Regions from separate parts of the Streptomyces sp. NPDC060064 genome, predicted to be linked through region 2. Evidence: riboswitches for the same ligand, from Rfam matches in the RefSeq annotation. Region 2 holds a riboswitch; each other region holds the start of a gene.
The links. A riboswitch is a leader RNA that binds a small molecule or an ion and turns the genes downstream of it on or off. The one in region 2 is predicted to bind thiamine pyrophosphate.
Positions count from the first base shown of each region.

Region 1 (4,212 bases), on a different contig from region 2:
TCGACGGCCCGGTAGACCGTGGCCATCCCGCCGACGGCGATGCGCGCGTCGACGCGGTAGCGGCCGTCGAGCACATGCCCGACGAGGGGGTCCTTGAGGGTCGTATCCACGCGGGAGAGTCTACGAGTCACCACGGACAGCCCCGACGCCCCGGGGCGGGACCGGGGCCGTACTGCAGCCGAGCTGTGACAGCGCGGGCTTCCCGGGCCTCCGCCGGACCCCGGTACGCCCTTCGGGCGTGTCCTCAATCACCGGATTCCGGCCCCTCAGGCGTTTGAGGAGCGGGGTCCGGCGGAGCCCCGGTTACGGGAAGGGGCGGGGTGGGGAAACGGCCCCGCGCAGCGGTCAGAACGCGGGTCGCTCCGGGTCGAGGGCCGCGCGGCCCTCGTGAGGGGACGACGCCTCCGCGAAGTGGCGGCGCGGGATGCGGCCCGCCCGGTGCGCGAGGCGGCCCCCCTCGACCGCATGGCGCATCGCCTCCGCCATGAGCACCGGCTCCTGCGCCCGGGTCACCGCCGAGGCCAGCATCACCGCCGCGCAGCCCAGCTCCATCGCCAGCGCCGCGTCGGAGGCCGTGCCCGCGCCCGCGTCCAGAATCACCGGCACGCGCGCGTGCTCGACGATCAGCTGGAAGTTGTGCGGATTCCGGATACCGAGGCCGGAGCCGATCGGCGAGCCCAGCGGCATGATCGCCGCGCAGCCGACATCCTCCAGCTTCCGGGCCAGCACCGGGTCGTCGTTGGTGTACGGCAGCACCGTGAAGCCGTCGTCGACCAGGATCTCGGCCGCGTCCAGCAGCTCGATCGGGTCGGGCAGCAGTGTGCGTTCGTCCGCGACGACCTCGAGCTTGATCCACTCCGTGCCGAGCGCCTCCCGGGCGAGCCGCGCGGTCAGGACGGCCTCGCCCGCCGTGAAGCAGCCCGCCGTATTGGGCAGCACACGGATGTTCAGCTTCTCCAGCACGGACAGCACGGAGCCCTGGACGGTCGGGTCGAGGCGGCGCATCGCGACGGTGGTCAGCTCCGTGCCGCTCGCGACGAGGGACCGTTCGAGTACGTCGAGGCTGGGTGCCCCGCCCGTACCCATGATCAGCCGGGAGTTGAAGGCGGTGCCGCCGATGGTGAGACGGTCGTCGGCCATGGCTGATCAGCCTCCCTGCACTGCGGTGAGGACTTCGACACGGTCGCCGTCGCCGAGCCGCGTGCCGGCCCATCGGCTGCGCGGGACGACCGTCTCGTTGACTGCGGCGGCGACTCCGGACGGGGCGGCGGTGAGGGACGTGACCAGGGCGTCCAGCGTGGTGCCTGTGGCGAGCTCGCGCGCCTCGCCGTTGACGGAGACGGTGATGGTGACGGACACGGGGACGTTCATGCGGGCTGCTCCTGAGGTACGGGGGAGAAGCGGCGAGGAGTGAAGGGGCGGGCCTCGTCCGGCAGTGCGCCGGTGATCAGCACCGTGGCCATCACATCGCCGGTGACGGGTGTGAGCAGCACCCCGTTGCGGTGGTGGCCGGTGGCCAGATGCAGGCCCGGCAGAGCGGTCGGGCCCAGCAGCGGCGCATTGTCGGGAGAGCCGGGGCGCAGCCCGGCGCGGGTCTCGGTGAGCGGCAGCTCGGTGATGCCGGGCACCAGCTCGTGCGCGTCGCGCAGCAGCTCGTACACCCCGCCCGCCGTCACCGTGGTGTCCCAGCCGAGCTCCTCGCTGGTCGCCCCGATGACCAGCTCGCCGTTCTCGCGCGGCACCAGATAGACGTCACTGCCGCGCACCACGGCCCTAACGGTCCGGGAGAGGAACGGCGCGTACGCACGCGGCACGGTCAGCCGCAGAACCTGGCCCTTCACCGGCCGTACCGGCGGCAGTACATCCTCCGGTACGCCGCCGAGCCTGCCGCTCAGACTGCCGCACGCCAGCACCACCTGGTCCGCGGAGAGCTCACGGCCGTCCGTCAGTACGGCTCCGGCCGCCCGGTCCCGTACCACCGACAGCCGCTCCGCCCAGCCGCGGTGGAAGACCACCCCGGCCCGCTCGCAGGCCGCCACCAGCGCCGCTGCCAGCCGCCGCGGATCGACCTGGTGGTCGCCGTCCACCCGAAGGCCACCGCGCACGCCGGGCGCGAGCATCGGCTCCAGGCGGCGGCATTCGCGCCCCGCCAGCCACTCCGACTCCAGGCCGGACTGACGCTGCAGGGCGTGCAGTTCACGCAGGTGCGCGCGGTCGTCGGCGTCGAGCGCGACCGCGAGCGTGCCACAGGCGCGATAGCCGACGGACTGTCCGCTCGCCTCCTCCAGCTCGGCGACGAAGGCGGGATAGCGCCGCGCGGATTCCAGATTGAGGCCGAGCAGCGTCTGCTCGCCGTAGTGCAGTTCGGTGACGGCGGCGAGCATGCCCGCCGCGACCTGCGCAGCGCCGCCGCCGGGCGCCGGATCGGCGACGGCGACCCGCAGCCCTCGCTGCGCCGCACGCCAGGCCGTGACCAGGCCGATGATTCCGCCCCCGACAACGAGGACGTCTGAGGTACGCGACATGGGCGTCCAGCCCCTCCCTTCGCCGGCATGACCCGGATCAGGTTCGTACGGTCGGAGGCCGTCCAGCCTCCCTCTCAGCCCGGTGCGTCCGGGCTCCCGCGAGTGCCTTACGGTGGCCACCCTAACCCCAGGCCCCAACTCGCAGTAAGGGAGCAGCCACTGTGGCAAGGTCGCTCGACGGACTCGTGCTCTCCCCGGTCGCAGACCAGGCTCCGGGCCAGGTGGGGACCCGGACCCGGTTCACGTACCACGAGCAGGAAGGCAGGATCTGGGCCGAGTACGAGGGCGGCGATGTGCTCCGCGGCCACCTTGTGGGCACCAGGGAGGGCGACCGGCTCGACTTCCGTTATGTACAGCTGAAGGCCGACGGCGGGACGTCCTCGGGGCACTGTCTCTCCACCGTCGTCGAGCTCGAGGACGGGCGGCTGCGGCTGGAGGAGAGCTGGGAATGGGAGTCCCAGGAGGGCAGCGGGACGAGCGTCGTCGAACAGCTACCTTCCTGACGGTCCGTCAGATGCGTAAGGTTGTCGGGTGAGCGAGCAGCAGCAGACAGCACAGACGCAGCGGCGCGTGGTCGTCGTCGGCGCGGGAATGGCCGGAGTGCAGACCGCGGTGGCACTGCGCGAGCAGGGTTTCACCGGCCCGATCACCCTGATCGGCGCCGAGCCCCATCAGCCGTACGACAGACCCCCGCTCTCCAAGGCGATCCTGCTCGGCAAGGCGGAGGGCTCGGCCTTCGACGTCGACTTCGAGGCACTCGGCATCGAGCTGCGGCTGGGCTGCGAGGTGACCGGAGTGCGCGCCGGGGCCCATGAGCTGGACACCGCGGCAGGTCCGGTCCCCTACGACGTCCTGGTCATCGCCAGCGGTGCGGAACCGATCACCCTGCCCGGCGCCGTGGGCGTACCCGGCGTCCATCTGCTGCGTACCCTCGACGACGCCGCGCGGCTGCGCCCCGTTCTCACGCAGCAGCACGACATAGTGGTCGTCGGCGCGGGCTGGATCGGCGCGGAGTTCGCGACGGCCGCCCGTGAGGCGGGCTGCACGGTCACTGTCGTCGAGGCCGCCGGGCGCCCGCTGGCCGGAGCCCTGCCCGCCGAGGTCGCCGGCCCGATGGCCGATTGGTACGCGGAGTACGGCGTCGAACTGCTCACCCACGCGCGCGTGGCGGACATCGAGCCCGGCGCGGTGATCCTGGCCGACGGCCGGCAGCTTCCGGCGGGCGCCGTGGTCGTCGGCATCGGCGCCCGGCCCGCCACCGCCTGGCTCGCCGGCTCCGGTATCGAGCTGGGCCCGGACGGCGCAATCACCGCGGACGCGTATCTGCGCACCTCGCTGCCCGATGTGTACGCCGTCGGGGACTGCGCCTCCTTCCCGTCCGGCCGTTACGGCGAGCGGCTGCTCGTGCACCACTGGGACAACGCTCTGCAGGGGCCGCGTACGGTCGCCGCCAACGTCATCGGCGGCGCGCCGGGACAGGAGCCACCGGAGGTCTATGACCCGGTGCCGTACTTCTGGTCCGAGCAGTTCGGGCGCTTTGTGCAGTACGCGGGCCATCATGAGGCCGCCGACACGATGGTGTGGCGCGGCGATCCGGCAGGCGCGACCTGGTCGGTGCTCTGGCTGCGGGACGGCTCTCTGGTCGCGCTTCTCGCCGTCGGCAGAGCCCGTGATCTGGCGCAAGGAC
Region 1 is NZ_JBHWWF010000066.1:13,708-17,919, reverse strand. Features, by position in the region: gene pknB (Stk1 family PASTA domain-containing Ser/Thr kinase) at 1-110, opposite strand, end outside; gene ACFWDI_RS39045 (thiazole synthase) at 346-1,140, opposite strand; gene thiS (sulfur carrier protein ThiS) at 1,147-1,371, opposite strand; gene thiO (glycine oxidase ThiO) at 1,368-2,525, opposite strand; TPP riboswitch at 2,523-2,635, opposite strand; gene ACFWDI_RS39030 (hypothetical protein) at 2,687-3,028, shown strand; gene ACFWDI_RS39025 (NAD(P)/FAD-dependent oxidoreductase) at 3,057-4,212, shown strand, end outside.
Region 1: it holds a riboswitch for thiamine pyrophosphate, as region 2 does, so the genes downstream of both, thiO (glycine oxidase ThiO) here and thiC (phosphomethylpyrimidine synthase ThiC) in region 2, are expected to answer to the same signal.

Region 2 (4,212 bases):
CGGCTGCGGCGATCTTTCTGCTGGTCGGCTACATCCTGAAGATGCTCAGCCCCACGCCGTCCTTCGCGGACAGCCTGCTCACCGCCGGGTGGTTCTTCGGCGCGGTCACGGCGGCCGGAATCCTGGTCGCCGCGGTCGCGCTGCTGCTCACCGCTCTGCGCAACGGCGCGACCCAGGTCCCGGCCGAAGAGTCGGCGGGCGAGCCGGACGAGGTGGCCCGTGCCAGGGAGGCCTGGCGTCATGCGGTGCTGGAACGCGGCCTGCTGCCGTTTCTGCGGGCAGCGCTGGCCGATCCCAGCGCCGACCCGTCGTCCGCGGACCCGCCGCGCCATGTGAGCCGTATTCCGAAGGTCGGCTACAGCGGCCCGGACTACTCCAGCCCGAGCGAGGGCTCGACGACGGGCCAGAGACCCACCTTCACCAGTCCGGACTTCACCAGTCCGGACTTCGGCGGCCCCGAGCACCAGCCGGAGTGACCCCGGCCGGCGCCCGTGGCCGGGAGTTCACTCGGCGATCGGCAGATAGACCCGGTTGCCGGCCGCGGCGAACTCCTTGGACTTCTCGTCCATGCCCGCCTCGATCTCCTCCTGCGAGTTGCCGTGCTGCCGCCGGATGTCCTGGGAGATCTTCATCGAGCAGAACTTCGGACCGCACATCGAGCAGAAGTGCGCGGTCTTCGCCGGCTCGGCCGGCAGCGTCTCGTCGTGGAACGCCCGTGCCGTGTCCGGGTCGAGGGCCAGATTGAACTGGTCCTCCCACCGGAACTCGAAGCGCGCGTCGGAGAGTGCGTCGTCCCACTCCTGCGCTCCCGGGTGGCCCTTCGCGAGGTCCGCCGCATGCGCCGCGATCTTGTAGGTGATGACACCGGTCTTCACATCGTCGCGGTCCGGCAGGCCCAAGTGCTCCTTGGGCGTGACGTAGCAGAGCATCGCCGTTCCCCACCAGGCGATCATCGCGGCGCCGATACCGGAGGTGATGTGGTCGTACGCGGGCGCGACGTCCGTCGTCAGCGGGCCGAGCGTGTAGAAGGGGGCCTCCTCGCAGATCTCCTGCTGAAGGTCGATGTTCTCCTTGATCTTGTGCATCGGGACATGGCCCGGGCCCTCGATCATCGTCTGCACGTTGTGGCGCTTGGCGATGGTGTTGAGCTCGCCGAGCGTACGCAGCTCCGCGAACTGCGCCTCGTCATTGGCGTCCGCGATCGAGCCGGGGCGCAGTCCGTCGCCGAGGGAGTACGTCACGTCGTAGGAGGCGAGGATCTCGCAGAGCTCCTCGAAGTTCTCGTACAGGAACGATTCCTTGTGGTGCGCCAGACACCAGGCCGCCATGATCGAACCACCGCGGGAAACGATGCCGGTCTTGCGGCGGGCGGTGAGCGGCACATACCGCAGCAGCACGCCCGCGTGGACGGTCATGTAGTCGACGCCCTGCTCGGCCTGCTCGATGACCGTGTCCTTGTAGACCTCCCAGGTCAGCTCCTCGGCCTTGCCGTCGACCTTCTCGAGCGCCTGGTAGAGCGGCACGGTGCCGATCGGGACCGGGGAGTTGCGCAGCACCCACTCGCGGGTGGTGTGGATGTTGCGGCCGGTGGAGAGGTCCATGACCGTGTCCGCGCCCCACTTGGTGGCCCAGGTCATCTTGTCCACCTCCTCCTCGATGGAGGAGGTGACCGCGGAGTTGCCGATGTTGGCGTTGACCTTCACCAGGAATCGCTTGCCGATGATCATCGGCTCGATCTCGGGGTGGTTGACGTTGGCGGGCAGGACGGCCCGGCCCGCCGCGATCTCTTCACGGACGACCTCGGCGGAGACGTTCTCGCGGATCGCGACGTACTCCATCTCCGGGGTGATCTCACCGCGGCGGGCGTACGCGAGCTGTGTCACCGCCTGGCCGTCGCGGCCCCGGCGGGGCTGGCGCGGGCGGCCGGGGAAGACGGCGTCGAGGTTGCGCAGTCCCCCGCGCGGCGAGGTGTGCTTGATCCCGTCGTCCTCGGGGCGGACCGGGCGGCCCGCATACTCCTCGGTGTCGCCGCGGCCGATGATCCAGTTCTCCCGCAGCGGCGGCAGGCCGCGGCGGACGTCGGTCTCGACGGTGGGATCGGTGTACGGGCCGGACGTGTCGTACAGCGTCACGTCCTTGCCATTGGTGAGGTGCACTTGCCGGACCGGCACCCGGAGGTCGGGGCGCGAACCCTCGACGTACCCCTTGTGCCAGCCGGGCTTGCGCTCCGCCTGGTCGGCGGCAGGCGTGCGTGCATCCTGAACGGTCATGAGACCTACTCCCTACGCCGGCATTACCCGGTAACAGGTTCGGCGGTCGACGCAGCGGCTTCCGTACGGTTCGTCACGACTCGTACGAAGGTCAGCGCCCTCTCAGCCCGGTGCTCCGAGCTCCCGCGTGTGCAAAGGTGCCACCACGCTAGCGTCATTTCTGGCGTGCTGAACAGTGGGCCCCTCCCGTTCTTGCGATGATCGGTCGGTGACCTCCTCGCAGCAGAAGCCCGAAGCACACAGCCATGCGCACAGCCATGGGCCGGCCGCGCCCGTCTCCAAGCACCTGCGCAAGGTCATCGCCGCGGTGCTGATTCCCTTCTCCACCGCGGTTTTGGTCGGGCTGTTCGTACTCTGGCCGGGCGGTGCTCCCGACCATCAGCGCAGCGGTGTCGGCTTCGACCGGCAGACCGAGCAGGGCAAGGTGGTGACGGTCGAGGAGGTCAACTGCAAGGACGTGAATGCGGCGCAGGTGCCGCCGACCGGCGACACCTCCACGCCCGAGGGGCGCGAGGCGGTCAATTCCCAGCGGGGCAGCTGCGCGAAGGCGACGATCGAGGTCACCAGTGGTAAGGACAAAGGCCGTACCTTCACCGAGATTGTCCAGCCGGACGCTCCACGTCAGTTGAGCAAGGGCCAGGGTGTGGTGGTGGCGTACGCGCCCGATGCGCCCCGCGATCTTCAGTACTCCGTGACCGATGTGGACCGGAAGTTCCCGATGGTGCTGCTGGCCGGCATCTTCGCGCTCGTGGTGGTGCTGGTGGGACGGATGCGCGGTGTGATGGCGCTGATCGCGCTCGCCGCCTCGTTCGCCGTGCTGACCCTGTTCATCCTGCCGGCGATCCTGCAGGGCTCAAATCCTCTGATCGTCGCGGTGATCGGGGCGAGCGCCATCATGCTGATCGCTCTCTATCTGTGCCACGGACTCACCGCACGTACGTCGGTCGCGGTCCTCGGCACGCTGATCTCGCTGCTGCTGATCGGACTGCTCGGTTCGCTCTTCATCGGCTGGGCGAGCCTGACCGGCAACACCGACGACAGCACCGGCCTGATCCATGGCCTGTTTCCGAACATCGACTTGAGCGGACTGCTGCTGGCCAGCGTCATCATCGGTTCGCTCGGTGTGCTCGACGATGTGACAGTGACCCAGACCTCGGCGGTCTGGGAGCTGCACCAGGCGGATCCGGGTATGGGGGCGCGCGGTCTCTACCGGGCGGCCATCCGGATCGGCCGGGACCATATCGCGTCGGTCGTGAACACGCTCGTACTCGCTTACGCGGGCGCGGCGTTGCCGCTGCTGCTGCTCTTCTCGATCGCGCAGAGCAGTGTGGGCACGGTGGCCAACAGTGAGTTGGTGGCGGTGGAGATTGTTCGGACCCTGGTGGGGTCGATCGGTCTGGTTGCTTCGGTTCCGGTGACCACCGCGCTCGCCGCGATGGTGGTGTCCGCGGACCGGCCGAGTACGGCGGGAGCGTCAGGCGCCGTGAGCGGTCCGCCGGTGCCGCCGGTGCCGCCGGTGCGGAGCGGGAAGGGCCGCCGCCGCAAGAAGTAGCTCATCGGCGCTCCGGCCACCGCTCAACCGGCGTTCTCCTCGGCGAGGATGCGCCCGAGCGCCTCTTCCAGACTGCCCTCGAATTCGCCCAGTGTGCGCTCCTGCCCCAGCGGCACCAGCTTGTCGGTGCGGTCGAGGAAGCCCACCAGTGGCGCCGCGCTCGACCGGAACAGCGCCCGGTCGCGGCCGACCTGGAGCCTGATGCCGACGTCGGACAACCCTGCGGGCCCGGTCGGCGCAATGTGCACATCGCCGTCCCCGCTCGGCCCGTTGATGCCGTCGAGCAGCAACTCACGGCCGAATGCCCAGGTCACGGGGGCGTCTCCAGGTAGATGGAAGGTCATCCGTACCGCGTAGGGGTCCTCCGTCTCGTATCGGAGCTCCACCTGG
Region 2 is NZ_JBHWWF010000011.1:36,857-41,068, reverse strand. Features, by position in the region: gene ACFWDI_RS15255 (hypothetical protein) at 1-476, shown strand, start outside; gene thiC (phosphomethylpyrimidine synthase ThiC) at 504-2,270, opposite strand; TPP riboswitch at 2,263-2,407, opposite strand; gene ACFWDI_RS15245 (YibE/F family protein) at 2,479-3,822, shown strand; gene ACFWDI_RS15240 (SsgA family sporulation/cell division regulator) at 3,846-4,212, opposite strand, start outside.

Region 3 (4,212 bases), on a different contig from region 2:
GCGCGACCGGTCAGGCCGGTCTCGACCGGAATCTGTCGACCGCCGAGATCGTGCACCAGATCGTCGACGGCATGCGCGCCCTGCGCGACGGCGAGGTGCCGGGCGGACCGGCGCGGCTGTCCAACATCGTCTTCATGGGGATGGGGGAGCCGCTCGCCAACTACAAGCGGGTCGTCGGCTCCATCCGCCGGCTCACCGACCCCGAGCCGGACGGCCTCGGTCTTTCGCAGCGCGGGATCACCGTCTCCACCGTCGGCCTGGTGCCCGCGATGCATCGCTTCGCCGACGAGGGCTTCAAGTGCCGTCTCGCCGTCTCGCTGCACGCGCCGGACGACGAGCTGCGCGACACCCTGGTCCCGGTCAATACGCGCTGGAAGGTCCGGGAGGTGCTGGACGCCGCCTGGGAGTACGCCGAGAAGTCGGGCCGCCGGATCTCCATCGAGTACGCGCTCATCCGCGATATCAACGACCAGGCGTGGCGGGGCGACCTGCTGGGCCGACTGCTCAAGGGCAAGCGGGTCCATGTCAATCTGATCCCGCTCAACCCGACACCGGGATCGAAGTGGACGGCTTCGCGGCCCGAGGACGAGAAGGCCTTTGTGGAGGCCATCGCGGCGCACGGGGTGCCGGTCACCGTCCGGGACACCCGTGGCCAGGAGATCGACGGAGCGTGCGGACAGCTGGCCGCTTCGGAGCGTTAGCGCCCGTGTAACCTGGCTTGAAACATCTACATATTCCGACAGGGGAGCGCCACAGCGCTGAGAGTGCGACGCGGGCTTGGTAAATCAAGCCCAGTGGTCGCAGACCCTCTGAACCTTGCCCAGGTCATTCTGGGTAGGAAGTTCGGACATTACTCACAAGCTGTTGCGCCCTGCCCGGATTCCTTTCGAGGGAGCCGGGCAGGGCCGCGTCTCTTCCTGGTCAACTCCAGGAGGAATTTCAGTGAGCACCACCAAGAAGATCACGGTCACCGCGCTGGCCGCGGCGCTCGGTGTCACCACGCTCGCGGCCTGCGGCGGCGAGTCGAAGGACTCGTCGGCCTCGGACGGCGGCTCGAAGCCGAAGACCGTGACGCTCGTCAGCCACGACTCGTTCGTCGCCTCCGCCTCCGTGCTGAAGGAGTTCACCAAGGAGACCGGCTACACGGTCAAGGTGCTCAAGAGCGGCGACGCGGGCGCGGCCCTCAACAAGGAGATCCTCACCAAGGGCTCCCCGCAGGGCGACGTCTTCTTCGGCGTCGACAACACCCTGCTCTCGCGTGCTCTCGACAACGGCCTGTTCACGCCGTACGAGGCAAAGGGCCTGAGCCAGGTGAACGACGAGGCGCAGCTGGACAAGGACAAGCACCGGGTCACGCCCGTCGACACCGGCGACATCTGCGTCAACTATGACAAGAAGTACTTCGCCGACAAGAAGCTGGCGCCGCCGCAGTCCTTCGACGACCTGGCCAAGCCCGCGTACAAGAACCTCCTGGTGACGGAGAACGTCGCGACTTCCTCGCCCGGCCTCGGCTTCCTCCTCGGCTCGGTCGGCAAGTACGGCGAGGACGGCTGGCAGGACTACTGGAAGAAGCTGAAGGAGAACGGCGTCAAGGTCGTCGACGGCTGGGAGCAGGCGTACAACGAGGAGTTCTCCGGCTCCGCGGGCGGTAAGAAGGCCAAGGCCGACCGGCCGCTCGTGGTCTCGTACGCCTCCAGTCCGCCGGCCGAGGTGCTCTTCTCCAAGCCGCAGCCGACCGAGGCGCCCACCGGGGTCGCGACCGGAACCTGCTTCCGCCAGACCGAGTTCGCGGGCCTGCTCAAGGGCGCGAAGAACGAGGCGGGCGGCAAGGCCCTGCTGGACTTCCTGGTCTCCAAGAAGTTCCAGGAGGACATGCCGCTGAACATGTTCGTCAACCCGGTGATCAAGGACGCGAAGCTGCCCGAGGTGTTCACCAAGTTCGGCGCGGTGGCCGTCAAGCCCCAGACCGTCGCTCCCGACACGATTGCCAAGAACCGTGAGCAGTGGGTCCAGTCATGGTCCTCGCTCGTACTGAAGTAACGAAGTCCGTCCGCGGGAGTGCGGCGCGGCTCGGGCTGATGGCCGGGCCCGCCGTGTTCTTCGCGGTCTTCTTCGCCTATCCGGTCGTCGCGATCGTCGGCCGGGGCCTCGAGATCGACGGGGTCTGGCAGTTCGGGCGGATCGGTGAGGTGCTGAGCCGCCCCGACATCCTGCGGGTGCTGTGGTTCACCACGTGGCAGGCGCTCGCCTCCACAGCGCTCACACTGCTGATAGCCCTGCCCGGCGCGTATGTCTTCGCCCGTTTCGACTTTCCCGGAAAGCGACTGCTACGGGCGGTGGTCACCGTTCCGTTCGTGCTGCCGACCGTCGTCGTCGGGACGGCGTTCCTGGCGCTGCTCGGGCGCGGCGGGCTGCTCGACGAGTTGTGGAGCGTACGGCTGGACACGACGGTGTGGGCGATTCTGCTCGCGCACGTCTTCTTCAACTACGCGGTGGTCGTACGGACCGTGGGCGGTCTGTGGTCGCAGCTCGACCCGCGCCAGGAGGAGGCCGCCCGGGTACTGGGCGCCGGGCGGTTCGCGGCCTGGCGGAGGGTGACGCTGCCGGCCCTCGGTCCCGCCGTGGCCGCCGCCGCGCTGATGGTCTTCCTCTTCACCTTCACCTCCTTCGGTGTCGTACAGATCCTCGGCGGACCGACGTTCTCCACGGTCGAGGTGGAGATTTATCGACAAACTGCTCAGCTGCTGGATCTGTCCACGGCAGCCGTACTGACGCTGGTGCAGTTCGCCGCGGTGGGCGCGGTCCTCGCCGTACACGCGTGGACGGTACGGCGGCGGGAGACCGCGCTGAAACTGGTGGACCCGGCACGGACCGCGCGGCGACCACGCGGCCCCGGACAGTGGGCGCTGCTCGGCGGGGTGCTGACCACGATTCTGCTGCTGGTCCTGGCGCCGCTCGCGGTGCTGGTCGAGCGTTCCCTCGACGGGCCCGGCGGCTACGGCTTCGACTACTACCGCGCGCTGACCGCGATGGACGCGAGCGGAGGAGCCTTCCTCGTACCGCCGATCGACGCGGTGTGGAACTCCCTGCGGTACGCCCTGGTCGCGACCGCCATCGCGCTGGTCGTCGGCGGTCTCGCGGCGGCGGCGCTGACCCGGAAGGCCGGTCGGCTGCTGCGCGGCTTCGACGCGCTGCTCATGCTGCCGCTCGGCGTCTCCGCCGTGACCGTCGGCTTCGGCTTCCTCATCACCCTCGACAAGCCGCCACTTGATCTGCGGGCGTCCTGGATTCTGGTGCCGCTCGCGCAGGCCCTGGTCGGCGTCCCCTTCGTCGTACGGATGATGCTGCCGGTCCTGCGAGCGGTGGACGGGCGGCTGCGCGAGGCGGCGGCGGTGCTGGGCGCCTCGCCGCTGCGGGTGTGGCGGGAGGTCGATCTGCCGCTGGTGCGGCGGGCGCTGCTCATCGCCGCAGGATTCGCCTTCGCCATCTCGCTCGGCGAGTTCGGCGCGACGGTCTTCATCGCCAGGCCCGACAATCCGACGCTGCCGGTGGCCGTGGCGCGGCTCCTCGGCCGGCCCGGCGAGCTCAACTACGGGCAGGCGATGGCGCTGAGCACCATCCTGATGGTGGTGTGTGCGGTGGCGCTGCTGGTGCTCGAACGAATCCGTACCGACCGATCGTCCGGGGAGTTCTGATGACTTTGCTGCGACTGGAGGACGTGACCGTACGGTTCGGGGCGCGCGCGGCGCTCGATGCGGTGGATCTGGAGGTCGCCGAGCACGAGATCGTCTGTGTGCTGGGGCCGAGCGGCAGTGGAAAGTCCACGCTGCTGAGGATCGTCGCCGGACTGCAAGCAGCCGACGGCGGGCGGGTGTTGCTGTCCGGCGCGGACCAGGCCGGCGTTCCGGTGCACCGGCGCGGGGTGGGCCTGATGTTCCAGGACCATCAGCTCTTCCCGCAGCGCGACGTCGGCGGCAATGTCGCCTTCGGGCTGCGGATGCACGGCACAGGACGGGACGAACAGGCCCGCCGCGTCGGCGAGTTGCTGGAGCTGGTGGGGCTGCCGGCGGCGCAGCGGCGGGCCGTGGCCTCGCTGTCCGGCGGCGAGCAGCAGCGGGTGGCGCTGGCCAGGGCGCTGGCGCCGCAGCCCCGGCTGCTGATGCTGGACGAGCCGCTCGGCCAGCTGGACCGAGGGCTGCGGGAGCGGCTGGT
Region 3 is NZ_JBHWWF010000015.1:41,504-45,715, reverse strand. Features, by position in the region: gene rlmN (23S rRNA (adenine(2503)-C(2))-methyltransferase RlmN) at 1-701, shown strand, start outside; TPP riboswitch at 732-859, shown strand; gene ACFWDI_RS19175 (thiamine ABC transporter substrate binding subunit) at 943-2,040, shown strand; gene ACFWDI_RS19170 (ABC transporter permease) at 2,016-3,695, shown strand; gene ACFWDI_RS19165 (ABC transporter ATP-binding protein) at 3,695-4,212, shown strand, end outside.
Region 3: it holds a riboswitch for thiamine pyrophosphate, as region 2 does, so the genes downstream of both, ACFWDI_RS19175 (thiamine ABC transporter substrate binding subunit) here and thiC (phosphomethylpyrimidine synthase ThiC) in region 2, are expected to answer to the same signal.